DNA from 3 places in the Thalassospira sp. ABD4_177 genome. Region 3 is predicted to be linked to each of the others. Evidence: predicted binding sites of a transcription regulator. Region 3 holds the regulator's gene; each other region holds the start of a gene.
What was found. Region 3 encodes PhoB, which activates phosphate uptake and scavenging genes when phosphate is short. Its sites were predicted from a motif close to TNTCATAAAACTGTCA; they were not measured.

Region 1 (6,992 bases), on a different contig from region 3:
GATTTCAGCTGTCAGGCGGCTGCGGTCGGAGCCAAACACCGTATGCAGGCGCATCGCACCGAGCGGCAGGCTGACGCGTTTTTTGATCTCGCCCTTATCAAGCAGGACCAGTTCGAGCGAGCCACCGCCGATATCGCCCATAATGCCTGATGCCAGCGGATCACCGGAAATGATGCCAAGGGCCGATAGGCGGGCTTCTTCGAGGCCGTCAATGACCTTGACGGTCAAGCCGGTTTCTTTGGTGACGCGGTCACAGAATTCCTTGCCATCGGTGGCAGCGCGCACAGCAGCGGTCGCCAGCACATCGACATGGGTGACCTTCATGGCGCGCAGCAGGGTGGCAAAGCGCTGCATGGCGACAACGGCAAGCTCGACCCCCTCGGGATTAAGCTTGCCGGTATTGTCGGGATCGCGGCCAAGGCCGCACATGACCTTTTCATTGAAGATCGGCATGGGCGCGCGGGTCATGCCATCAAAAATGACAAGCCGCACAGAGTTGGAGCCAACATCTATGATCGCGATGCGGTTGGAAGCCCGTTGGTCAGTCAGCATAGGGTGTTGGCACCTGTTGGTCGTCTTTCGTCAAGCTTTCGGCGTTAAGCCTTAGTCATCAAGCTCTAGCACGGGAACATTCGGGTCGGCTTGATCCAGCGCACTTCCGCGGCCCGAAAGCGACGGGTTGGTCATGAAATATTTGTGCGACGAGAATGCTTTTTCATCTGCCTCGCAGCGTTCATACGAACCGTCGGCCTGCAGATGCCATGCCTGTGCGTTATCCTTGAGGTTGGCGATCATGATCTGTTCAACAATCTGTTGCTGACAGGTCGGATTTTCAACCGGCACCAGCGTTTCGACACGGCGGTTAAGATTACGGGGCATCCAGTCAGCCGAGGAAATAAACGCCTTGGCCTTGCGCGACGGCAGCTTTGCGCCATTGGCAAAGACCACAATGCGCGAATGTTCCAGGAAGCGACCGACAATCGATTTGACACGAATGTTTTCCGAAAGCCCCGGCACACCCGGACGCAGGCAACAAATACCCCGCACGACCAGTTCAATGTGCACACCGGCCTGGCTGGCGCGATAAAGCGCATCAATCACCACCGGATCGACCAGACTGTTCATCTTGGCCCAGATGCCAGACGGCTTGCCAGCCTTGCAGTTCTCGATTTCCTGATCGATGTGGGTAAGAAGCGTCGGGCGCAGGGTATGCGGCGCGATGGCGATTTTTTCAAGCGAGCGCGGCGTGGCGTAACCCGTCATGAAGTTAAAGATATTGGCCGCATCACGCCCCAATGCCGGATCGCACGAGAAGAACGAGATATCGGTATAGAACTTCGCCGTGATCGGGTGATAGTTGCCGGTCCCGAAGTGGGTATAGGTTCTAAGGCCGTGGGTTTCACGGCGGACCACCAGGGAGATCTTGGCGTGTGTTTTCCAGTCGAGAAAGCCATAAACCACCTGGCAACCGGCACGTTCCAGGTCGGCTGCCCAGCGCAGGTTGGCTTCTTCGTCAAAGCGGGCCTTGAGTTCGACCATGGCTGTGACGGATTTTCCGGCCTCGGCCGCGGCAATCAGTGCCTTGACGATCGGGCTGTTTTCCGAGGTGCGATAGAGCGTCTGTTTGATGGTGACCACATCCGGGTCGCGCGCGGCCTGGAGCAGGAACTGGACCACGACGTCGAAATCTTCGAACGGGTGATGGACGACCAGGTCCTTTTTGCTGATCGCCGCAAAGCAATCGCCGCCAAAGTCACGCACGCGTTCCGGGTAGCGCGCGGCATAAGGCGAAAACAGCAGGTCATGATGCAGATCGGAATCGATCAGCTGTTTGACATCAACCACGCCAAGAAGACCATCAACCTTGACGACTTCTTCAAGCGCGACATCAAGTTCATCAATGACGAAATCAAGCATGTCTTCGGGCATCGCCGCATTGACTTTAAGGCGGATAATGCTGCCGCGACGACGACGTTTCAGGGCGGTTTTGAAAACGCGCACCAGATCTTCGGCTTCTTCTTCGATTTCCACATCCGAGTCACGAATGACGCGGAAGAAACCGTGTTCGATCATATCGAACCCCGGGAACAGCTTGCCGAGATACAGCAGGATCGCCTGTTCGACCGGTAAATAACGTTCGGTCCGGCCCGGCAGACGCAGGAAGCGGCCGATTTTTTGCGGAACCGGGATCAGCCCGCGCATATTGTGCCCGTCCGCCGGATCAAACAGCTGCATGACGATGGCAAAGCCAAGGTTCGGGATGAACGGGAAGGGGTGCGACGGATCGATGGCAAGCGGGGTCAGGGTCGGGAAGATTTCGCGCATGAAATAGCCATCAAGCCATTTGCGGTCCGTCTGGGTCAGGTCGGTCTTATCAATGACCGAGATGCCCTGTTTTTCCATCTCGCTGCTGAGTTGACGCCAGACCCGTTGCTGATCCTGCATCAGCTGGTTGGCATCAAAGGTAATGGCGCGCAGCTGTTCGGACGGGCTCATGCCATCCTGGCTGACCTTGGTCATGCCAGCGCGTAGCTGCCCGACGAGGCCCGCGACGCGCACCATGTAAAATTCATCAAGGTTGCTGGCCGAAATCGACAGGAAGCGAAGTCTTTCAAGCAGCGGGTGGCCCTTGTTCTGGGCTTCTTCAAGAACGCGATTGTTGAATGCCAGCCACGATAATTCGCGGTTTATAAAGCGGCTTTCCGAATCAATGGTGATCGCACTTGATTGAACTGCAGCGGCGTGTGTCACGCTATGCCTCCTGCGGATTGAGGGACCGTCTTTGAATTTATGCGACAGTTCCCGGTTGCAAATGGAGTATAGGATAACTGCTTGGGTGGGTGCAATTTTCTTAAATTTATATGTCAGTTTTTCTGATGGCATCCCGGCCCGCGATATGGCATGCAAGAACACCGTTTGATCATTATTCGCGACTGCCAAACAGACGAAGACATGAAAACGCTGTTATTGCTTCGGCATGCCAAATCAAGCTGGGCGGACCCGGGTCGCGCCGACCATGACCGCGAACTGAACCGCCGCGGCGAAAAGGCAGCCCCTTTCATGGGGCGCTATTTGCGCCAGCATGAACTGGTTCCTGATCTGATCTGGTGTTCAACAGCAGCGCGCGCGGTGCAGACCCTTGGCCTTTTGGGACGCGATTTCGCCACCGATGCGGATGTGATCTATAACGAAGACCTTTATATGGCGAGCGAGCGGGTCTTGCTTGAAAACCTGCATCACACCCATGAAGACGCCAAGCACGTGATGGTGGTCGGCCACAATCCCGGTATTGAGGTGTTCGCCCAGTCACTTTATGGCGGCGGGAATGCAAAGGCCTTGGACGTCATGGCGCGCAAATATCCGACCTGTGGTCTGGCGCATTTCGAATTCGATGTCGGTCATTGGGGTGAAATTGCACCCGGAACCGGCCGCCTGATCGATTTCATAAAGGTCAAGGACCTGCAGGCGATCAAGATCGGCCCGGAACCAATCACCCAATGATTTGCTGATCTGCGGTGACTGATCTGCATTACTGGCACTTGACGAAGACGGCCTGTGCGCGTTTTATACCGCTGAAATTTTGAGATGCCGCGCCCGTTGGGCAGGGAAACATCACGCATAAACGCCGGGGGTCGCACTTTGATCGGCCTGTGACGGGCATGCTGTGGTGCGTTTTTTGTTTGACAGCGCGGGTCTGGCATGCACCTTTGCGGCCAAATTTGCGGCCCAAGAAATAAAGCAACCTGGAATGACAATGCATCCTTTTCGCTCACACAATTGTAATGCGCTGCGCGCGACTGACGCCGACGCGGAAGTTCGCCTGTCTGGCTGGATTCACCGTAAACGTGACCACGGCAACCTTCTGTTCGTTGATCTGCGCGACCATTACGGCATCACCCAGGTCGTGATCGACATTTCGAGCCCGCTGTTCGAGACGCTTGACAAAGCGCGCGCCGAAAGCGTGATCACGGTCGATGGCAAGGTTGTCAAACGTACGGCCGAGACCATCAACCCGAACTTGCCGACCGGCGAGATCGAAGTTTACGCATCGAACATCGAAGTTCAGTCGTCGGCCGAAGTTCTGCCGATGCCGGTCTTTGGCGATGTCGAATATGGTGAAGAGGTTCGCCTGCGTCACCGTTATCTCGACCTGCGTCGTGAAAGCGTGCATTCGAACATCGTTCTGCGTTCCAAAGTCATTTCGGCCATGCGCCAGAAAATGACCGCACAGGGCTTCCTGGAAATCCAGACGCCGATCCTGACGGCGAGCTCGCCGGAAGGGGCGCGTGACTTCCTGGTGCCGTCGCGTATGCATCCGGGTCAGTTCTATGCCCTGCCGCAGGCACCGCAGCAGTTCAAGCAGCTGCTGATGGTTTCGGGCTTTGACAAATATTTCCAGATCGCACCGTGCTTCCGCGATGAAGACGCCCGTGCCGACCGTTCGCCGGGTGAGTTTTATCAGCTCGACTTCGAGATGGCCTTTGCCACCCAGGAAGACGTGTTTGCGGCAATCGAGCCGGTCCTGCATGACATCTTTGTCGAGTTCGGCGGTGGTCGCGATGTGACCCCGTATCCGTTCCCGCGCATTCCGTTCGATGAGTCGATGGCGAAATACGGATCCGACAAGCCGGACTTGCGTAACCCGCTGATCATCTCGGACGTGACCGAGCCGTTCCGTGGGTCGAGCTTTGGCATCTTTGCATCCAACATCGAAAAAGGTTCGGTGGTTCGTGCGATCCCGGCAACCGGTGCAGCTTCGCGCCCGCGCAGCTTCTTTGACAAGCTGAATTCCTGGGCACGCGATGAAGGTGCGGCGGGTCTTGGTTACATCGTTTACGGTGAAGACGGCGAAGCAAAAGGCCCGATTGCCAAGAACCTTGATGCCGATCGTATCGCACAGATCAAGGAAATCACCGGTGTTGCCAATGGCGATGCGGTGTTCTTTGCCTGTGACAAGGAACTGGCGGCTGCCAAGTTTGCCGGTAAGGTCCGTGACAAGGTTTGTGACGAGCTGGAGCTGCGCGAAGAAGGCATGTTCAAGTTCTGCTGGATCGTTGATTTCCCGATGTATGAGGAAGATGACGACGGCAAGATCGAATTCAGCCACAACCCGTTCTCGATGCCGCAAGGTGGTCTTGAAGCGCTGGAAAGCATGGACCCGCTTGATATCAAGGCGTGGCAGTATGACATCGTTTGTAACGGTATCGAGCTGTCGTCGGGTGCCATTCGTAACCACCGCCCGGACATCATGTATCGTGCGTTTGAAATTGCTGGTTATGGCAAGGACGTTGTCGAAGAGCAGTTTGGCGGCATGCTGAACGCGTTCAAATTCGGCGCCCCGCCGCATGGTGGTTCAGCCCCGGGTGTTGACCGTATCGTCATGCTGCTGGCTGACGAGCCGAACATTCGCGAAGTCATTGCCTTCCCGCTGAACCAGCAGGCACAGGATCTGATGATGAATGCCCCGGCAGAAGTCGAAGACAAGCAGCTCAAGGAACTGCATCTGCGTGTTCGGATGCCACCGAAGGCGAAAAAAGACTGATCTGTTTTGCGGGGTTGCCCGAAACAGTGATCGATCAAACGGCCCGGACATGTTCCGGGCCGTTTTCTTTTGCGTGTATTTGATTGCTGATCGTTACCTAATATTAACGGGCTATGGGCCAGTGTGGCGGGGGAAAAGAACATTTGATCCTTCGGGGGATGGCCTGTTGAGAAAAATTCTAGTTGTGGCAGCGCCGCTGGCGCTTAGCGCATGTGGTGGTCCGATTGAACTGACCGTTGCCAAGCTGGCCGGTGATTTGATCAGCTATGTGTCGACTGGCAAAAGCACGACCGACCATGCGGTATCGTTTGTTGCCAAACAGGATTGCGCGCTGCATCGCCCGCTTTTGGAACAGGATATCTGCCAGGATGAAGAAACCATCCTGGCAGAAGAAGCCGCAGCCCTTGCGGTGATGGGCGAACCCGAAATCAAACAGGAAATCCGTGCGGCCCGCCCGGAAATCTATGCGGTGAATGCCCCGGCAGAAGATTGGTCGGAACCCAGCACAACCGCCATGCGCTCCAACGCGATTGTCACGACCAACCTGCCGCCATTGCCTGAAAAAGACACATCTGATGACGTGGTAGCTGCCGCTGAAGTTTCTTCTGAGCCTGTTGAGGCGGTCGAGGTGGCTTCTGCACGTGATCAGATCGAAGCTGAAGACGTTCCGGTCGCGCTTGGTGATCTGGGGCCGATTGACCCGCAGGTCGAAGCGGACGCGGCTGTTGCCGGTTATGTCGAAGACAAGCGCCTGCCGGAAGTTGAGGCACCAAAGGAAACTGTGACTGCCGCCCTGGCTGACCCGACCACGATGGAAGACGGGGTCGATGCGATTGTGAAATCGATTGAGCCGGCCGTGGATGGCGAGGCGCTTGCGGGCGATGATCTTGCCGCGCCGCTGCCCGGTGATTATGTGGTATTGGCAAGCTTTGCCGATGAAGCCCGCGCACAAAAGGCGCTTGGCATCTATGCGGAATACCAGCCGCGTCTTTTGAATGCCGATGTAAAGGGCACGCCTTACCTGCGTGTTGCGGTCGGTCCGCTTTCGGCAGAGCATGCACGTGATCTGCGCCTTCTTGCTGCCAAAAAGGGGATTGAGAATCCCTGGATTGTCGGAGTTACCGCCACCGGAGAGTGATGTTGTCTGGGATTTTTTCAGAAATGAAGCAACGTCAGCGTTCCCTGAAAGGAACGCTGATCTTTTGTTTGGGCCTTGGTCTTGGTGGCTGTGCCGCGCAGGCAGGGAATGTGGCGGTCATTGAAGACGCCATCGTGCCGCATATTGCGGAATATCACTTCAAGATGACCCGCGCCGAGGCGGGGAGTTCGATCGTGGATGCGTCCGGTGTGCTTGGTTATCGCTTTGAGAGAATGTGCGATGGCTGGGTCACCGAAATGCAGCAGATCATGATCCTGCAAGGGTCGGAAGGCACGCCGATCAATTCGGCCT
Region 2 (6,992 bases), on a different contig from region 3:
AAAGATAACCTCCTGAAGGGCATTGGCCCCCGTGGCCCGAATGCCTTCGACCGGCTCGGGATCGATTGCCTCGACCGCCTCGGAAAACAGTTTAGCCAGAACACCCGTTGTGTGAATCCAAAGGGCCAAAACACCGGCAAACGGACCAAGCCCGACCGCGACCACGAACAGCATGGCGAAGACCATTTCGTTGATTGCGCGGAAGGAATCCATCAGGCGACGCACGGGTTGGTACACCCAAATCGGCACGATGTTTTCGGAAGAAAGAATACCAAACGGGATCGAGCAAACGATGGAAAGCGCTGTCCCCCAGATCGCGATCTGGATGGTGATCCACATTTCTTCGACATACATCTTCCACATCAGGAAGTCGGGCGGGAAGAAGCCCTCCGCAAAGTCGACCATATTGCCGCTGTTTTCAAACAGCGCCATCGGGCGCATATCCGCCCCTTCCCACGACCAAGCCAGAAGACCCAGAATGAACGCCCAAAGCAGGAAGCTTGAAGCAGACCGCTTAAGATCGCGCGGCGGGAGGTCAATTGCGACAGATGATGTCGAAGAAATGCTGCTGTTCATCGTTTAAATCCCGGAAGTAAAAGCAAACGGGGAGCGCACCGATCAGTGCACTCCCCGTCGAAAGTCCGATTACTGGTAAGCAACCAGAATGTCGAGCTCAGCAAGCTTCTTGTCGATTTCAGCAACACGCTCAGCTTTCTCTTCATCAGAAAGCTCTTCGGTGTTCTGGATTTTCAGCTTGTCTTTGAAAAGGGCAAGCTGACGGATCGGGTAAAGCTGCGCGTTTGAGCTTTCCATGAATTTACCCATACCATCCTGAATACCGGCCAGCACTTTTTCCGCAGCAACGGTATCGCCCATGCGGCCGTAACCAAGGAAGAAGGCCTTGATCTCGGATTTCAGTTCACGCGACATGTCTTTGCGATACACCATCGGGTCAGACGGGATCAGCGGCGAGGTCCAGATGACTTTGACCTTATCAGTGATTTCCGGCTTGTTCATGTTCGTACGTGCAAGCTGCTCGGAGTTGTTGGCAGCAGCATCAACCTGTGCATTGGCAGTCGCCATCAGGTTGGTTTCGTGGTTCGCATTACGGACGGTTTTGAAGCAATCTTTCGGATCAGCACCGTTCTGTGCAAACACATAGTAGGACGGAACCAAGAAACCGGAGGTCGAGTTCGGATCACCGATACCGAAGTTCAGCGAACCATCACATTTCAGAAGGTCTTCAAGCGAGTTCAGCTTTTCGTTATCTGCCTGGGTGATGATGTGGGAATAGTAACCGTTCGAACCATCAGATTTGGAGGTCTGAACGAAGACTTCGCCACCGGCGCGGTCAACGGCTTCCATTGCGGACTTGTTACCGAACCAGCCCACATGAACCTTGCCAAAACGCATGCCTTCGATGATGCCTGCATAATCGGGGGCGAAGAATGCCTCGATTTCCATACCGAGTGCTTCTTCCATGTCATCAATCATCGGCTGCCACTGGGCTTTGAGGTTCGAGCTCGACTCAGTCGAGATGAAACCGAACACCAGCTTTTCTGGATCCTGTTCGAGCGGCTTGTACTCAACATCGGCTTTGGCAACAAAAGAAGCCAGCATCGTGGCTGCAAATGCTGCGGATGCAATTGTCTTAACGTTCATAAGAAGTCCCCTGTCAAAATAGATTTGGACGTGTTTCGAGAAGATAAGGCAGTCATGACAACTGGCCCGGCTAGCTTGTTGCGACAGCCAGGTCCTTTTCTGCAACGTGTGACACAGCAGGTTCAGCAACCTCCATCGCGCCATCTGCAAAAAGTTCGGAAGAATGTTCGCCGTACAATTCCTGCAGGAATTGCGGCGTCAGTTCGCTTGAAGGTCCGTCAAAAACGACTTCACCATCGCGCATGGCGATGGTGCGTTTGCAGTAGTCCTTGGCGTAATCAACCTGATGAAGCGATACGATCACGGTGACATTGTCTTCGCGGTTCACACGATCAAGCGTGTTCATCACCTTGCGCGAAGATGCCGGATCAAGCGATGCAATCGGCTCGTCCGCCAGAATAAGCCGCGCCCCTTGGGTGATGGTGCGGGCAATCGCTGCGCGCTGCTGCTGACCACCCGAAAGATTACGTGCCTTTTTGGAGGCATGCGCATCAATACCGACACGCGAAAGGGCACCCATGGCCCGCATCTTTTCGGCCTTGGTAAACAGGCCAAGCGATCCGCGCCATGCCGGAACACGACCAAGAAGCCCCATCAACACGTTGGTCAGAACCGAAAGACGGCTGACCAAGTTGAATTGCTGGAAAACAACACCGATATCGGAGCGCACCTTGCGTGCACCGCGTGAAATCTTGCCATTTTCCTGAATGGTTTCGCCAAACACAGCGATCTTGCCGCCGTCGCGATCTCCGCGCAGCAAACCGGCAATATGACGGATCAAAGTGGACTTGCCTGACCCCGATGCGCCGATCAGGGCGACCATCTCGCCTTCGCGCACCTGCAGCTTGACGTCGCTAAGCGCGCGCTTGTCACGGGTAAAGCTTTTGTTCAGTCCAGAGATATCTACAACCAGCATCAAAGAGTCGCCTGAAAGTGTTTCGCTGGACCAAGAAGCTACGCACAAACCGCGACTCTACGGTGACACTGATGTTACAGTTCGATGATTACGGCGGGGATATCACCCCGACAACAATCAAACTTGTCTATACATCAAGTATTCATAGAAATATTCATAAATGAACCAGAGAATAAATTTGTAACATGTTTGACTTTTATCGACCTATTTTTGTGATGAATGTCATTTTTTGAAATCAGCACACAGTAACAGACCGGATAACCAAACCTGAAAGGTCGATTTTTTCAACAATCCGGACGGATTTTATTTTATCTGGTTGATAACGTCGAGCACGTCGTCTTCGATATCAAGCCCATCCGTTTTGGCTGCTGCACGCGCCTGCTTGCCGCGACGCCCCGGCAGGCGAACGCCTTCTTCGGCGGCGATCTCGTTGGCGATATAGGCAAGATGATCCATCACATCGACACCACCAGTTGCCTTGGGATCAATCGCAATGATCAGCTGGCCAAGTGCAGGCGGTGCACCTTTGTCATCGAAAAGCGACGAAGACTGATGGCCAAATTGCGCACCGGTCAGACCAGCGGCCAGAAGCTCAACCATCATTGCAAGGGCTGCGCCCTTTACCCCACCGGCGGGGATCATCGTGCCATCAAGCGCCTTCCGAGCATCGGTGGTCGGGTTCCCATCCACATCAAGTGCCCAGTCATCAGGAATTTCCGCACCCTTTTGCTTAGCCGCCATGATCTTGCCGCGCGCGACTCTTGAAAGGGCAAGATCAATAATGATCGGATCACCGGCATCCCCGACCGGCACCCCAAAGGCAATCGGATTTGTCCCGAACATCGGACGCCGCCCACCCCACGCGGCCATGGCTGCCGGGGCATTGGCAAACATCATTGCCGCCAGACCCTGCTCTGCCAGACGCTCAACGGTCAGGCCCATGACCCCGGCATGATGTGATCTGTGGATCGATGCAATCGCAATTCCCTGACTGCGCGCCATATCGGGCAAGTGATCCATCATCAGATCAAGCGCCGGATAGGCAAAGCCATGCTGCGCATCAATCCGCAAAACGCCGGGTACGGGCTTTTCAAAAACCGGATGGGTCGTGCCATCGACTTTGCCGACCTTCGCCTGAGCCGAATAGGCCGGCACCCGACGAAAACCGTGTCCGCCTTGTCCGGATGCTTCTGCCGCCACCAGTGCCTTTGCGACCGAAGTGGCGTTTTCCGCGGTTACGTTGCAACGCATCAGGGTATCACGCACAAGCGTGTGGGCATCTTCGAGCGAAATCTTCATCGGGGCGGACCTTAGATTTTGGATAGCGGAAATAATGGCGCAGGGATCATGCGCCTGTGGGCCTTACAGCATAGTCGCAAGCCATCCCCCTGCGCAAAGGCGTTTTCGTCCAAACACCGTAACAGTATGAGGCAAAGGTCCTTGAAAATATGATACTATTGCCCGCAACCATCGGCATCAAAGCCGCACATGACCGGGTAAGCGACACAGGAATTCAGACATGCATCGTGTAAAACACAGGATCATCTCCCCGTTGGCCGGCATCGCCTTGATGTCGCTTGCGGCCTGTAACGTGACATCAAATGGTGGCATGACAACTTACTGGTCGTCTGTCACCGGTCAGCAATGGCAATTGGTAACTGTAAAAGACCCAAGCGGCCCCATATCGCCAACAACGCCGGTCGTGGCGACAGCGACATTTTCAGATGACGGCATGGTATCGGGCAATGTCGGGTGCAATCAGTATTCCGGGGGCTACACGCAAGCCGGATCGTCACTTGGCATCGCGCAACTGGCCATGACGCGCAAAATGTGTATCGCAGAAGAAGCCATGAAGATCGAGAATGCGCTAAGCGGCGCATTTGTTCTTGTTGACAGCTGGGATGTGATGGATGGCCACCTTGTTCTCATGGATACGGACGGGAATGCAGTGATCGAATTTGCGCCCGGTACTCCGTAAACACCCCCGACACTTCACAACGTCTGGCACAACAAAAAGGGGCACCAAATGATGCCCCTTTCGTTTGACGGTGTATCGCAGCGAACAAATCGCTGCGATACATATATGTCGATGTCTTAGTCTTTGCCGTCGGTCGCTTCGGAGTTCGCGCCAACCGCCTTGGGTTCGGATCGCAGCCCCTGAATGATCGAGTAGCAGGCAAACAACAGCACAATCGCAAACGGGAAGCCCGTCGAGACGGCCATTGCCTGCAGTGCCCCGAGGCCACCGCCAAGCAACAGTGCAATTGCGACCAGACCTTCGAAGGTGCACCAGAACACACGCTGCGGAACCGGTGCATCGACTTTGCCGCCTGCGGTGATGGTATCAATCACAAGCGAACCGGAGTCCGACGAAGTCACGAAGAACACGATCACAAGGACAATCCCGATAAAGGATGTGATCGCCTGCATCGGAAGCTGATCAAGCATGGTGAACAGCTTGATCGGCAGACCTGCTTCGGCAATTGCCGAAACGCCTTCGGTCACCATGTGAACGGCGGTACCGCCAAAAGCAGTCATCCACAGAACACAAACCAGCGACGGAATGATCAGAACGCAGGTGATGAATTCACGGACCGTACGGCCGCGCGACACACGTGCGATGAACATACCAACAAACGGTGACCAGGAAATCCACCACGCCCAATAGAAGGACGTCCATCCTTGGCTGAAGTTGGCATCTTCACGACCGATCGGGTTCGAAAGCGCCGGCAGATACTCTGCATAGGACAGCAGGCTTGAGAAGAAACCGGTAATGATTTCCATCGTCGGGCCAACCGCCACAACAAACACCAGCAGAAGGGCCGCCAGGATCATGTTGATTTCCGACAGGCGTTTCACCCCGGCATCCAGACCCGCCAGAACCGAAATCAGCGCCACACCGGTAATCCCGATGATCAGGAAGACCTTCGAGGTATCGGAAACCGAAATGCCAAACAGGTAATCAAGACCGGCATTGGCCTGTTCCGCGCCGAAACCAAGCGAGGTTGCAAGACCAAACAGGGTCGCAAACACGGCCAGAATATCAATAACATGACCGGTCCAGCCCCAGACGCGCTCGCCAAAGATCGGATAGAAGATCGAACGAACGGTCAGTGGAAGACCCTTGTTAAACGAAAACAGCGCCAGTGCCAGCGCCACCGTGGCATAGATCGCCCACGGATGAAGACCCCAGTGGAAGATCGTCGCGGCCATGCCAAGGTCAAAGGCAGCATCCGTATCACCGGCAGCAGCACCCAACGGTGCCCAGTCGGTACGCATGCCATCATCGCCGACCGAAATCCCGCCCATCGAGGACGTGAAATGCGAAATCGGTTCTGACACACCGTAGAACATCAGACCAATACCCATGCCTGCAGCAAACAGCATGGCAAACCAGCCGGAATAGGAATAATCCGGTGTTGCGTCCGCACCGCCAAGGCGCACACGGCCGAGCGGTGAAACAATCAGGAACAGACACAACACGACAAATACGTTGGCTGCAGACAGGAAGAACCAGTCAAGCGACGATGTCAGCCAACCACGCAGGTCGTTGAACATCGGCCCGACACTTTCCTGAAAGGCCAGGGTAAGAAAGACGAAAGCAACAATTGCAAGACCCGAAATCAGAAAGACCGGGTTATGGACATCCAATCCAAATGGCCCGATCTCTGCCTGGATATTGTCCTGCCCGATTTCATATTCTGTATCAATCGGGTTCGCTGCACCGTCCGGGCTTTCTATGCCCGTGTCAGCTTCAGACCCCATTTGAAACTCCCTAGGTTAAATGAATATACAGCTACCCCGAGCCGTAATAGTTCGTCCGAATTCCTTAACGCACGAGGAATACGGAAAGATCCGAGTGAGACGCCACATATCCGCCATGAGATGCAAAGATATGGTCGGCAATACCGGGGACGTGCGATGCCATGACGATAACGTCGGCACCCAGTTCGTCGGCCTTGGCGACAAGTTCCTTGCTAAGATCCACTGCGGGATCATGCGAAATGTGGGCAACGGCCTTGGTGCTTACACCATGTTTGGACGCCAGATCCTCGGCAAATGCCTGCAGTTTCTGTTCGAATTCCTTTGGTGTATGCGCAACCGATGACGGTGTATTGGTACCGACACCGAGAAGGCTTATCTCGGCCTTGTAATGCTTGGCTAGATCGACCGCCGTTTTAATTGCTTTATCCAATTTATCAACGTGGGCCAAATCGACAGGCACGAGCATCTTCTGATACATTCATTCCTCCGTTATGTGCACCACCCCTGAAGTCCATGATTTCATGAAATATCAGGGTAGCGGCCGAAGCGTAACATTGACGGTGTTCAAAATCAAAAAGCGACTTTCGAAATTGTCCATAAACATTGCTGCAGTATTTCTTGCAACATTGCCCGCATAAGTTTGACAATA
Region 3 (11,284 bases):
TCCTTGCACGTAGCCCCGCTACGTACTGCGGTCCTTTCCTCGCCGGACAGAAGGTTCTCTCCGGCAAAATGGGGCAGATTAGACGCAATATGCTTTATGCTACGACAAGTTGGAAGACATAGACCAGATAAGCAATCACGAATGCCACACCGGTGATGCGCGAAATCTTGCGCAGGGCATAGGCAACGCCCAGCAAACCCACCGTTACAGCCAGCATGATCCAGATATCGGAATTCATGATCTGCTCTGGCACCGGGATCGGCGCGATCAGTGAAACACCACCAATGATCACCAGCAGGTTCAAAAGGTTTGAGCCAAATACGTTGCCCAGCGCAACATCGGAATGCCCGCGGAAAGCAGCAACCACCGATGCAGCCAGTTCGGGCAAGGAGGTGCCGAACGCCACAAGGGTGAGGCCAATGACCGCCTCGGAGACGCCAAATTGACGGGCCACCGTTACCCCGCCTTCAACCAGCCAGTCCGCACCAAGCATCAGACCGACAATGCCGATCACGGTCGCAATGATCGGCTTGGTCCAGCCTTTGGGCTTTTCACCGATTTCATCGACTTCTTCTTCATGCAGGTGGCTGGCTTCGCTGGGTGAATTTTTGTCATGCTTGTAGGTGAAGTACCAGATCGCGGCCAACACACAGAGCATGATCGCCCCAGCCCAGCGTTCGATCACACCAAACATGCACAAACCAATGAACAGCAAAGTGCCAAGCAACATGGTGCCCCCGTCGCGCACAACCGTCACACGCGACGCCGCGACAGGTTTGAGCAATGCGACCGCCCCGAGAATAAGCAGGATATTGGCAATGTTGGAGCCAACAACGTTGCCCATGGCGATATCGGCCGTGCCCTTAAGGGACGCATTCAGCGAAACGACAAATTCCGGCGCCGATGTCCCGGCGGCGACAATTGTCAGACCGACAATGACTTTGGAAACGCCGAGCAAAAGTGCGAGACCAACCGCCCCCCTTACGATGAATTCACCACCTGCTGTCAGTAAAACAAGACCTGCGATGATCTGAAGATAGGGGATAAGTTGTTCCAAAATGTCTGCTCGTTTGAAAAGCGATTAAACCGGCCTTTTGTCAGGCCCGCGGAAGATGGCATTTGGCAAGCCGAATGGCAAGTCATCAGGATGTGACATTGTGCGCACGCAAACGTTTAAGCACATCACGGCGCGCCAGAACCGGATGCTGCGACAGGGGTGTGAATTTTTCACATGCGTCAAATTTACCCACGACTGGCAGGGTTATTTTCGTTATCCTGTTAATCTCGTTATTTTCAGATATTTAACCGCCTGCCGGATCGATTTTCGCCATGCATCACAGCGTTCTGTTCGAGCTGTTCCTTATTCTGACTGCCGCGATCATTGCGGTTCCGATTGCGCACAAGCTTCGTGCGAATTCGATTATCGGATTTCTGATTGGTGGTTTCTTTATCGGACCGTTCGGCTTTGGCCTGATTTCCGAACGCGAAGACATTTCAACTGTTGCCGAACTTGGCGTTGTCTTCCTGCTGTTCATGATCGGGTTGGAGCTTTCGCGTGATCGCCTGCGGGTTATTGGCGGACGCTTTGCCGGGCTTGGTGTTTTGCAGATTGTGGTGTCGATGGCAGCCCTTTTGGGGCTTCTGGTGGCGATGGAGTATGCGCTGCCCACGGCGCTTGTCATTGCCGGTGCGCTTGCGCTTTCATCGACTGCGATCATCCTAAAACAGCTTTCTGACGACCGGCAGCTCAATACCCGGTTTGGCCGTGCCGCCCTTGCCATCCTGTTGCTACAAGACGTGGCGGTTGGCCCGTTCCTGATCATGGTGCAGGCGGCAGGCAATGCCGGAACGGAAACCAGCCCGTGGATGAGCATACTGCTTGGTTTCGGGTCGGTTGCGTTGCTGTTGCTGGTTGGGCGTTATGTCTTGCCGCGACTGTTTCGCTATATCGCGTCGCTTAAAAACCCGGAACTGTTTGCCATTGGCACATTGTTTGTCGTGCTGGCGGCCAGCACCCTTACCGAAGTTTCCGGTCTTTCGATGGCGCTGGGGGCCTTCATTGCAGGCGTGATGCTGGCCGAAACCGAATTCCGCCATCAGATCGAAGCCGATATCTCGCCGTTCCGTGGGGTGTTCCTGTCGCTGTTCTTCATGTCGGTGGGCATGTCGGTCAATGCCGACGTGGTTTATAACCAGTTCGGCACCATCGTCATGTGGCTTGTCTTGTTGCTCGCCATCAAGACGGCGGTTCTGTTCGGACTGGCGCGTGCCATGCGGTTTGAAACCGGTCTCGCGATCCGGGTCGCGATGAGCCTCGCGGCGGGTGGTGAATTTGCCTTTGTGATGTTTGCCCTGGCGGCCCAGAACGGGGCGGTGCCGCTTGATATTGCGGCGATGCTGATCCCGGTGGTGGCGATTTCCATGGCCCTGACCCCGACCCTGATCAGCCTTGGTCACAAGATCGAGGAAAAGCTCCATCCCAAGGAAGAAGACCAGCTTGGCAAGATCGCCGAAGAGTCCGAGGGCATTCAGCAGCATGTTCTGGTGATCGGCAGCGGGCGCGTTGGCCGGGTTCTGGCGCGGTTGCTTAAAACCCGGAACATCCCGTTCCTGGTGCTTGATAGTGACGCCCAGCAGGTTTCGCGTGGCCGGGCCGAAGGCCTACCAGTTTACTTTGCCGACGGGTCAAGACCGGAAACCTTCCGGGCGGCACATACCGACGAAGCAAAAATTGCGGTTGTTGCCATGGGGAACCCGCATGCGACGGAGAAGACGGTTGCGCTGTTGCGCCAGCATTATCCGCATCTGAAGATTTTTGCCCGTGCGCAGGACATCACCCATATCGGGCCGCTGTCACGCCATGGCGCGGATGCCGCCATCCCGGAGGTACTTGAAACCGGCTTGCGGTTATCGGATCACGTTCTGGCCGCCTGCGAGGTGCCGCAGGAAGATATCGATGCCGAAATCGCCAAATTCCGCCGGGCCGATATGCTGTTGATGAACGAACTGGCGCCGCGCACACAGCGAAAACAGAGAAGTTCCGAGGAAACCGACAAACCGGCCGAGGACACCCCGTAAAGCCATTCCGGATTTAAAACAAAAACCCCCGCTGCGCATCGCAACGGGGGTTTTTCATTGGATCGCGTGTCAAAACGGCTTAGGCCGCGGTTTCGGAATCCAGCGCATAACCGGCCGCACGGACGGTGCGGATGATATCGCGGGTGCCTTTGACGTCATTGAGTGCCTTGCGCAGGCGACGGATATGAACGTCAACAGTGCGGGTTTCGACATAGATGTTCGGGCCCCAGACCGCATTCAGCAACTGTTCGCGCGAGAAAACCCGTCCCGGATGTTCAAGGAAATAGCGCAGCAGACGGAATTCCGTCGGGCCAAGATGGATCGCCTTGCCATTGCGGCTGACACGGTGAGCGGCGAGATCCATTTCGATGTCGGAATAGATCAACTGCCCCTGTGGTTGCGCCGGACCGGACCGACGCAGAAGCGCCCGGATACGGGCCAGCAGCTCGCCAATGGCAAACGGTTTGGTGACATAGTCATCCGCGCCGGTATCAAGGCCGCGAATACGGTCGCCTTCTTCGCCGCGTGCGGTGACCATGATCACCGGAAGATCCCGGCTTTCGGGCTTGCGGCGGATCTGGCGGCAGACCTCGATCCCCGACATGACGGGCAACATCCAGTCGAGCAAAACCAGATCGACATGGGTTTCTGCCATGATTTTCAACGCTTCGTCACCGTCTCCGGCTTCGACGACCTGCATCCCCTCGCGTTCGAGGTTGTAGCGCAACATGGTTACGATTGCAGCTTCGTCCTCGACGATAAGAACCGTTGGGTCCATCTTCCTATGCTCCAGTGTCACTCATTCGGTTCGACAACAGCGAAGTTCGCTGCGTCGTTTTTTGGCCGGTCAACACCCGGCAGGTCCTCGCCCTTGATCCGGTAATAGATCGTTTCGGCGATGTTGGTGGCGTGGTCGCCAATACGTTCGATGTTCTTGGCAATGAACAACAGATGGGTCGACGCGGTGATGTTGCGCGGATCTTCCATCATGTAGGTCAGCAATTCGCGGAACAGCGAATTGTACATATCGTCCACTTCCTGATCGCGTTCCCAGACACGGTGGGCCTTGTCGGCATCGCCTTCGATATAGGCGTCCAGGACATCCTTGATGATTTCCTGGGCCAGCTTGGCCATGTTCGGGATCGCCTGAACCGGGCGGATCGGCGGGATCTGGTTCAGGACCTGGGCGCGTTTGGCGATGTTTTTGGCCAAATCACCAATGCGTTCGAGATCGTTCGACAGCTTGAGCGCGGTCACGACCTGACGCAGGTCATCTGCCATCGGCTGACGGAGCGCCAGCAGACGAACGGCAAAGTCCTGGACTTCCTGTTCGAGAACGTCGATGCGCTGATCGGACAGGATGACTTTTTCGGCCAGCTCGGAATCGCGTTTGACGATCGAGCGGATCGACGAAATAAGCTGGCTTTCGGCAAGCCCGCCCATTTGCGAGATGATGTTGTTCAGACGGGTCAGTTCCTCGTCGAACGAACTTACGATATGGGTATGATCTTCAGCCATTTATGCGTACTCCTGGCTCACTTAACCGAAGCGGCCGGTAATGTAACCCTTGGTGCGTTCGTCCTTCGGGTTGGTAAAGATTTGATCGGTTTCGCCGACTTCGACCAGCTTGCCCAGGTGGAAGAACGCGGTGCGCTGTGACACACGGGCAGCCTGCTGCATGGAGTGGGTCACGATCACGATCGTGTAGTTCGAGCGCAGCTCGTCAATCAGTTCCTCGACCTTGGCGGTCGCGATCGGATCAAGCGCCGAGCACGGCTCATCCATCAGGATGACTTCCGGGCTGACGGCAACCGCACGGGCGATGCACAGGCGCTGCTGCTGACCACCGGAAAGACCGGTTGCCGGCGACTGCAGGCGATCTTTGACTTCCTTGAGAAGGCCGGCACGTTCAAGCGAGGTCATGACGATTTCGTCAAGCTCGTCACGCGAATTGACCAGACCATGAATGCGCGGGCCATAGGCCACGTTGTCATAGATCGATTTCGGGAACGGGTTCGGTTTCTGGAACACCATGCCGATGCGCGCGCGCAGCTGAACCACGTCGATGCGCTTGTCATAAATGTCGCGGCCATCAAGGGTGACTTCGCCTTTGATGGTGACACCGTCGATGGTGTCATTCATGCGGTTCAGGCAGCGCAGGAAGGTGGATTTACCACAGCCCGACGGGCCAATCAGCGAGGTAACCTGCTTTTCGGCAATATCAAGGTTGACCTCATAGAGAGCCTGATTATCGCTATAGAAAAGATCAAGGTTACGCGCGGTCATTTTCGGTTTTTCGACCGACGGCTCTGCCGTCATTGCGCTCTGGGATACAGCAGCCATTTTACCACTTCCGTTCAAATTTTTTGCGCAGATACACAGCCAGTCCATTCATCAGGACAAGGAATGCCAGCAACACCATAATCGCTGCCGAGGTTTTCTCGACAAAGGCACGTTCCGGGCTGTCCGCCCACAGATAGATCTGGACCGGCAGAACCGTTGCCGGGTCAAGTGCCCCGCCCGGGATATCAACAATAAAGGCGACCATCCCGATCATCAGAAGCGGTGCGGTTTCACCCAGTGCCTGGGCCATGCCAATGATCGTGCCGGTCAGAATGCCCGGCATTGCCAGCGGCAAAACATGATGGGTCACGGTCTGAACCGGGGATGCGCCCAAGCCAAGGGCGGCCTGGCGGATCGACGGCGGCACCGCCTTGATCGCAGCCCGCGAGGCAATAATGATCGTCGGAAGCGTCATCAGGGCCAGCGTCAAACCACCAACAACCGGCGCCGAACGCGGCAGATGCATGACATTAAGGTACACCTCAAGACCGAGCAGACCAAAGACGATGGACGGGACAGCGGCCAGGTTGTTGATGTTGACTTCAACAATCTGGGTGAAGCGGTTCTTCGGTGCGAACTCTTCCAGGTAAACCGCAGCAAGAACCCCAATCGGGAAGGACAATGCCAGGGTGACAAGCAGGGTATAGAACGAGCCAACAGCCGCCCCCCAGATGCCAGCCAGTTCCGGCTCGCGGGAGTCACCACTGGTGAAGAAGCGGGTGTGGAACTGTTTTTCCACCGCACCGGCTTCGACCAGTTCGTTATACCAGCCGACTTCCTGATCGTTGAGGCGACGGTCGCCTTCATCGACGGTCGGATCGATATAGCCCTTGTTGAGCATATCGAAATCATCACCCGAGATCAGCCAGATGGTGCGCGTCTGCCCGATCAGGCTCGGATTTTCGAGAACCCGTTCACGCAGATCATAAGAGGCACCACCCGAAACGATGCCATACAGGTTGCGTTTCTCGCTGCGAGACGTCACGTCCGGGAAGCGTTCGCGCAGGGACTGTTTGATCAGACCGTCAAAGTTTGCCCGCCCGATCACGTCCGGATCGCCGGTCCCGTCCGGGTCGATCACGGCCGGGTCGAAGGTGACTTCGAGCTGGACATAGGTCTGGTAAAAGGCGCTGTAGCCTTTCGAGCCGATCGAGAATGCCAGAACGAACAGGGCCAGAAGCGCGATACCGATCGCAGCAAGGCCATACATTTTAAAGCGGCGTTCAGCAGCGTAGCGTTTTTTGATGTTGCGGGCGATTTTCGGGCTGTCCCAGTCAACCGGCTTGCGCAGATTGTCAGAGATCACCTTGGCCGCAGCTCTGTCTTCCATAAGAGATGCCATATCAGTCATATTTCTCGCGATACTTCTGAACAACCTTAAGGGCAAATACGTTCAAGCCCAAGGTGACAAGGAAAAGAACCAGCCCCAACGCAAAGGCCGAGAGGGTTTTGGCACTGTCAAACTCCTGGTCACCGACCAGAAGGGTCACGATCTGCACGGTTACGGTTGTTACAGCCTGAAGCGGGTTTGCCGTCATGTTCGCCGCAAGACCGGCCGCCATCACAACAATCATGGTTTCACCAATCGCACGCGACACCGCGAGCAGAACTGCGCCGACAATCCCGGGCAAAGCCGCCGGGAAGATCACGTTACGAATGGTTTCGGATTTGGTTGCGCCCAGCCCATAAGAGCCATCGCGCAAGGATTTCGGCACCTGCGACATCACGTCATCAGACAGCGAGGAGACGAACGGAATGATCATGACACCCATGACGAGGCCCGCTGCCAACGCACTTTCCGAGCTGACATCAAGACCAAGCAGCGCGCCATTGTCGCGCAGGAAGGGTGCAACGGTCAGGGCTGCGAAGAAGCCGTACACAACGGTCGGCACACCGGCCAGAATTTCAAGTGCAGGTTTGGCCACCGCACGGAATTTCGGGGAGGCATATTCGCCCATATAGATCGCCGAGAACAGGCCGATCGGCACGGCAACACACATCGCGATCAGGGTGATCAGCAAAGTACCGACAAAGAGCGGGATCGCCCCAAAGGCGCCTTCGGATGCAACCTGGTCGGCGCGGATCGCGGTTTGCGGGCTCCATTCCAGACCAAAGATAAATTCGAGCGGATTGACCTTGGTGAAGAAATGCAGCGCTTCGAACAGAAGCGAGAAAACGATACCAACCGTTGAGAGGATGGCAATCGCCGAGCAGGCAATCATCATCCAGCGCGCGATGCGTTCAATATTGTTACGCGCGCGCATTTCCTTTTCGATCTTGCGATACGACATCGCAAGACCCAGGGTCGCCGCCGAAAGGACCAGAACAACAAGTGCCGCATTGGCGATCGTCTGCAGGTTGCCAAGCCGACGACCGGCGTCGACGATTTCCGGCGAAACAGACAAATGCTGGCCATTGCCCGCAGCAATCAGTGAAATACTGTTCAGTGCGAGCGACAGACGTCCGGAGTCATTGAGAATTTCAGCAGGCAGGTCGGAAACGATCAGCGCTTCGATCACCGAGCCCTGGAACATGTACCAGATCAAAAGCAGAAACAGCGCGGGAAGTCCGCACCATGCTGCTGTGTACGCCCCGTAATGTGCCGGCAACGAGTGAAGATTGCTGTGTCGGCCGCCCGAGATGGCGACAGCCCGCTGGCGCCCAAAATAAAAGGACAGCGCACAAAGTGCGGCAATCGCGAGCAACAGGAAAGACAGGGACATTATGTTAGATCCGTTCGCCAGATGAGCCTGCAGAAATCAGTTCGTGAGGCCAATAGGACAGAAACTATATATAAACCAAGGCAGAAAACAAAGAAACCGGTGGCAGAACGCTCTGCCACCGGTTGAAAGATCGCGTTACATGCTCAGCGGCGAAAGGTTCATCGCTGCATTGCGGACTGCTTCACGCTCAGCTGCATCCATCGGGATGAGGCCACGGTCAGCAAGGTAACCTTCGTCACCAAATGCTTTCTCGGCGGTGAATTCAGCCAGGTATTCTTTGATGCCCGGGATGGTGCCAACGTGCGCGTTCTTCACGTAGAAGTACAGCGAACGGGAAACCGGGTAATCGCCAGCAGAGATTGCTTCGAAGGTCGGAGCAACACCAGCAATCATGGAGCCCTGGAGCTTGTCACCATTCTGGTCAAGGAAGGAGAAGCCGAAGATGCCAAGCGCATCGTGGTTGGCTTCGAGTTTCTGAACGATCAGGTTGTCGTTCTCGCCAGCCTCAACGTAGCCACCGTCTTCACGAACGCCAGCGCAAACTGCGTCGAACTGGTCTTCGTTGGTTTCTTCAAGAGCAGCGATAACCGGGAAGCTTTCGCAAGCTTCTTCGAGTACCAGCTCGGTGAAGGCATCACGGGTACCGGAGGTCGGCGGCGGGCCGAGAACTTCGATTTTAACATCCGGCAGGCTCGGATCGATTTCTGCCCAGGTGCTGTACGGGTTGTCGATCAGCGACTGGCCGTCTTTGGACGGAACGGTTTTAGCGAGAGCAAGGAAGATCTGCTCTTTGGTCAGGTCGAGCTGCGGGGCAGCGTTGGAGTTCGACAGAACGATACCGTCGTAACCAACTTTAACTTCGGTAACTTCCGAAATGCCGTTAGCAGCACATTTTTCAACTTCGGACTTCTTGATGCGACGCGAAGCGTTGGTGATGTCCGGATGCTGTTCGCCTACACCGGCGCAGAACAGCTTCAGACCACCGCCAGAACCGGTCGATTCAATAACCGGCGTTTTGAAAGAGGTGGTTTTACCGAATTCTTCTGCAACTGCGGTTGCAAACGGGAAGACGGTGGACGAACCAACGATACGAATCTGGTCGCGTGCTTCGGCAGCGCCAGCAACGGCAACGCTCATAAGCGCCGCAACAGCAAGAGTCTTCTTCATCATAAATTCCCCAATGGTTGTTCCACTTCGGAACGGTGCAACGATCTGCGAGGCGGACTCTACCGCTGGGTGCTTACGGTATTGTGTCGCTTTTGTTAACGTTATGTGACAACGTATCAGAGCAGTAAAAACCGCTGTTTCGTCTATGTAAAATCAATGACTTAGCCGTTTTTCATGCGCACCTGAAAACACTGAATTTTCATTCCAACACGCAAATTCGGCCCACTGTTACGTCGGACTGTCACAAAAACTGTAACAATTGCCCGATCGGGCCATTTTGGGCCTGCTGAATGCCGTGAATTGGCGATATTTCCCAGCAAGTACTTTACATAAGCGCCATTCCACGCAACTGTTGCTTGGGGTCCAAACTCATTCACATGACCGGCCCGGCAACTGATATGAGAGAAAAAGCTAGGAAAAGCCCGCAGAGCGGGGTGATCCCCGGTCAAGGGATTTGACGCAGAGGCTTTCTCTCATATCAGTTGTCCTTCGGATCACCCGGATTTGCACGGGCTACTTTGTCGCAAAACCTTGAAAGATATAAATCTTCCTGTGGTTTCGCTCCGCATATCCGCACAAATCCGGGAGACCGGGACGATTATGTGAATGAGTTTAGACCCCAGAGGGACCAAAAAACGCCGCGCCAAATTCTCGCGCAGGCAAAACAGGAGCAAGATATGAGCAACGCCTCACTCGACGAGATTCAGGAACTGATCCAAAAGCTGTCTGGCGAACTGGGCGACATGTCCGAAGCCGCATCGCGCCATATTGATGATCTTCATGTCGCGGTGAACAATGTGGCATCCCACGTTCTCGCCATCGAAGCGGTTCTGACCCAGGTCGCGCAGAAAGTTGATATCGATGAGGCCGCAGCCGTTCAGTGGATTCGCGACAAGACCGCGGCCTATGCTGAAGACAGCAGCGAAAGCTCGGCCGCTGAGGGCATTGTGAAAAGCCTGCTTGGCAACGAAGAATAAGCCGCCATCTGGCGCACCATCCGAAAAGGATGGTCAGGAATCAAAAGGACGGCAGAGGTTATCCCCTGCCGTCCTTTTTGTTTTAGCTGTTTGAAGCGACGGTGGCCTAGCCCGCCAATTCGGTCGCCTTCATGCGGTCGCGCAGTTTTTCGGGCACCGGACCGCCCGCCGCCCAATCAAGCAGCTGAACGGTATGGAGCACCTTGAGCTCATCGGTTTCGATCTGCACCATGCAGCCGATATTGCCCGTCGCCACCAGATCGGGCTCGGTCGCCCGGATATTACCGCGTTTGCGTTCCTGAAGCTGGCCGGCGATTTCCGGCTGGAGCAAGTTATAGACCCCGGCCGAACCACAGCACAGATGGCCTTCGGCGATTTCAGCGACCTCAAAGCCAGCCTGCTTGAGAAGATCGCGCGGCGGTCGGGTGATCTTCTGACCATGCTGCATCGAACAGGCGGAATGATAGGCCACTCGTGGATTCCCATGCGTCGCCCCGGCAAAGACAGCGCCGTCAATATCAAGGCCAGCGAGATATTCGGTGATATCCTTGGCAAGCCCGGAGACGGTTGCGGCCTTGTCGGCATAGGCCGGGTCATGGCGCAGCATATGGCCGTAATCCTTGATCGTCGTGCCACAGCCCGATGCGGTGATGACGATGGCATCAAGCCCGTCACCCGCAAGTTCGGCGGTCCAGGCATCAATGTTGCCCTTGGCCTGGGCATGCGATTGCTCTTCCTTGCCCATGTGATGGACAAGCGATCCGCAACAACCAGCGCCCTTGGCAACCACCACCTCAATCCCGAGGCGGGTGAGTAGACGAACTGTCGATTCGTTGATTTCGGTTTCCAGCACCTGCTGGGCACAGCCAATCAGGATGGCAACGCGGCCTTTGCGTTCGCCAATGGCCGGGATCACCTGGGGTTTGTCGACCCAACTTGGCGGATGCATCTGACGCGCGCCCATCTTGACCATGCCCTTGAGCCGGCCGGGCATCA

Region 1: ACXAF0_RS13675 (RNA degradosome polyphosphate kinase) is a predicted target of PhoB. The motif match lies at 2,852-2,867, and genes of this name have one in related genera.
Region 2: phnC (phosphonate ABC transporter ATP-binding protein) is a predicted target of PhoB. The motif match lies at 2,653-2,668, and genes of this name have one in related genera.

What each region holds. Positions count from the first base shown of each region.
Region 1 is NZ_JBSWWO010000002.1:203,197-210,188, reverse strand. It holds gene ppx (exopolyphosphatase) at 1-552, opposite strand, end outside; gene ACXAF0_RS13675 (RNA degradosome polyphosphate kinase) at 604-2,751, opposite strand; gene ACXAF0_RS13670 (SixA phosphatase family protein) at 2,953-3,501, shown strand; gene aspS (aspartate--tRNA ligase) at 3,755-5,542, shown strand; gene ACXAF0_RS13660 (SPOR domain-containing protein) at 5,709-6,680, shown strand; gene ACXAF0_RS13655 (EipB family protein) at 6,704-6,992, shown strand, end outside.
Region 2 is NZ_JBSWWO010000001.1:862,705-869,696, reverse strand. It holds gene phnE (phosphonate ABC transporter, permease protein PhnE) at 1-576, opposite strand, end outside; gene phnD (phosphonate ABC transporter substrate-binding protein) at 646-1,662, opposite strand; gene phnC (phosphonate ABC transporter ATP-binding protein) at 1,733-2,578, opposite strand; gene ACXAF0_RS03975 (Ldh family oxidoreductase) at 2,882-3,877, opposite strand; gene ACXAF0_RS03970 (META domain-containing protein) at 4,098-4,556, shown strand; gene ACXAF0_RS03965 (BCCT family transporter) at 4,673-6,343, opposite strand; gene ACXAF0_RS03960 (universal stress protein) at 6,408-6,821, opposite strand.
Region 3 is NZ_JBSWWO010000003.1:34,377-45,660, reverse strand. It holds gene ACXAF0_RS16175 (calcium/sodium antiporter) at 95-1,057, opposite strand; gene ACXAF0_RS16170 (cation:proton antiporter domain-containing protein) at 1,330-3,078, shown strand; gene phoB (phosphate regulon transcriptional regulator PhoB) at 3,158-3,856, opposite strand; gene phoU (phosphate signaling complex protein PhoU) at 3,874-4,596, opposite strand; gene pstB (phosphate ABC transporter ATP-binding protein PstB) at 4,618-5,421, opposite strand; gene pstA (phosphate ABC transporter permease PstA) at 5,423-6,772, opposite strand; gene pstC (phosphate ABC transporter permease subunit PstC) at 6,765-8,144, opposite strand; gene ACXAF0_RS16140 (PstS family phosphate ABC transporter substrate-binding protein) at 8,280-9,314, opposite strand; gene ACXAF0_RS16135 (hypothetical protein) at 9,989-10,288, shown strand; gene glcF (glycolate oxidase subunit GlcF) at 10,395-11,284, opposite strand, start outside.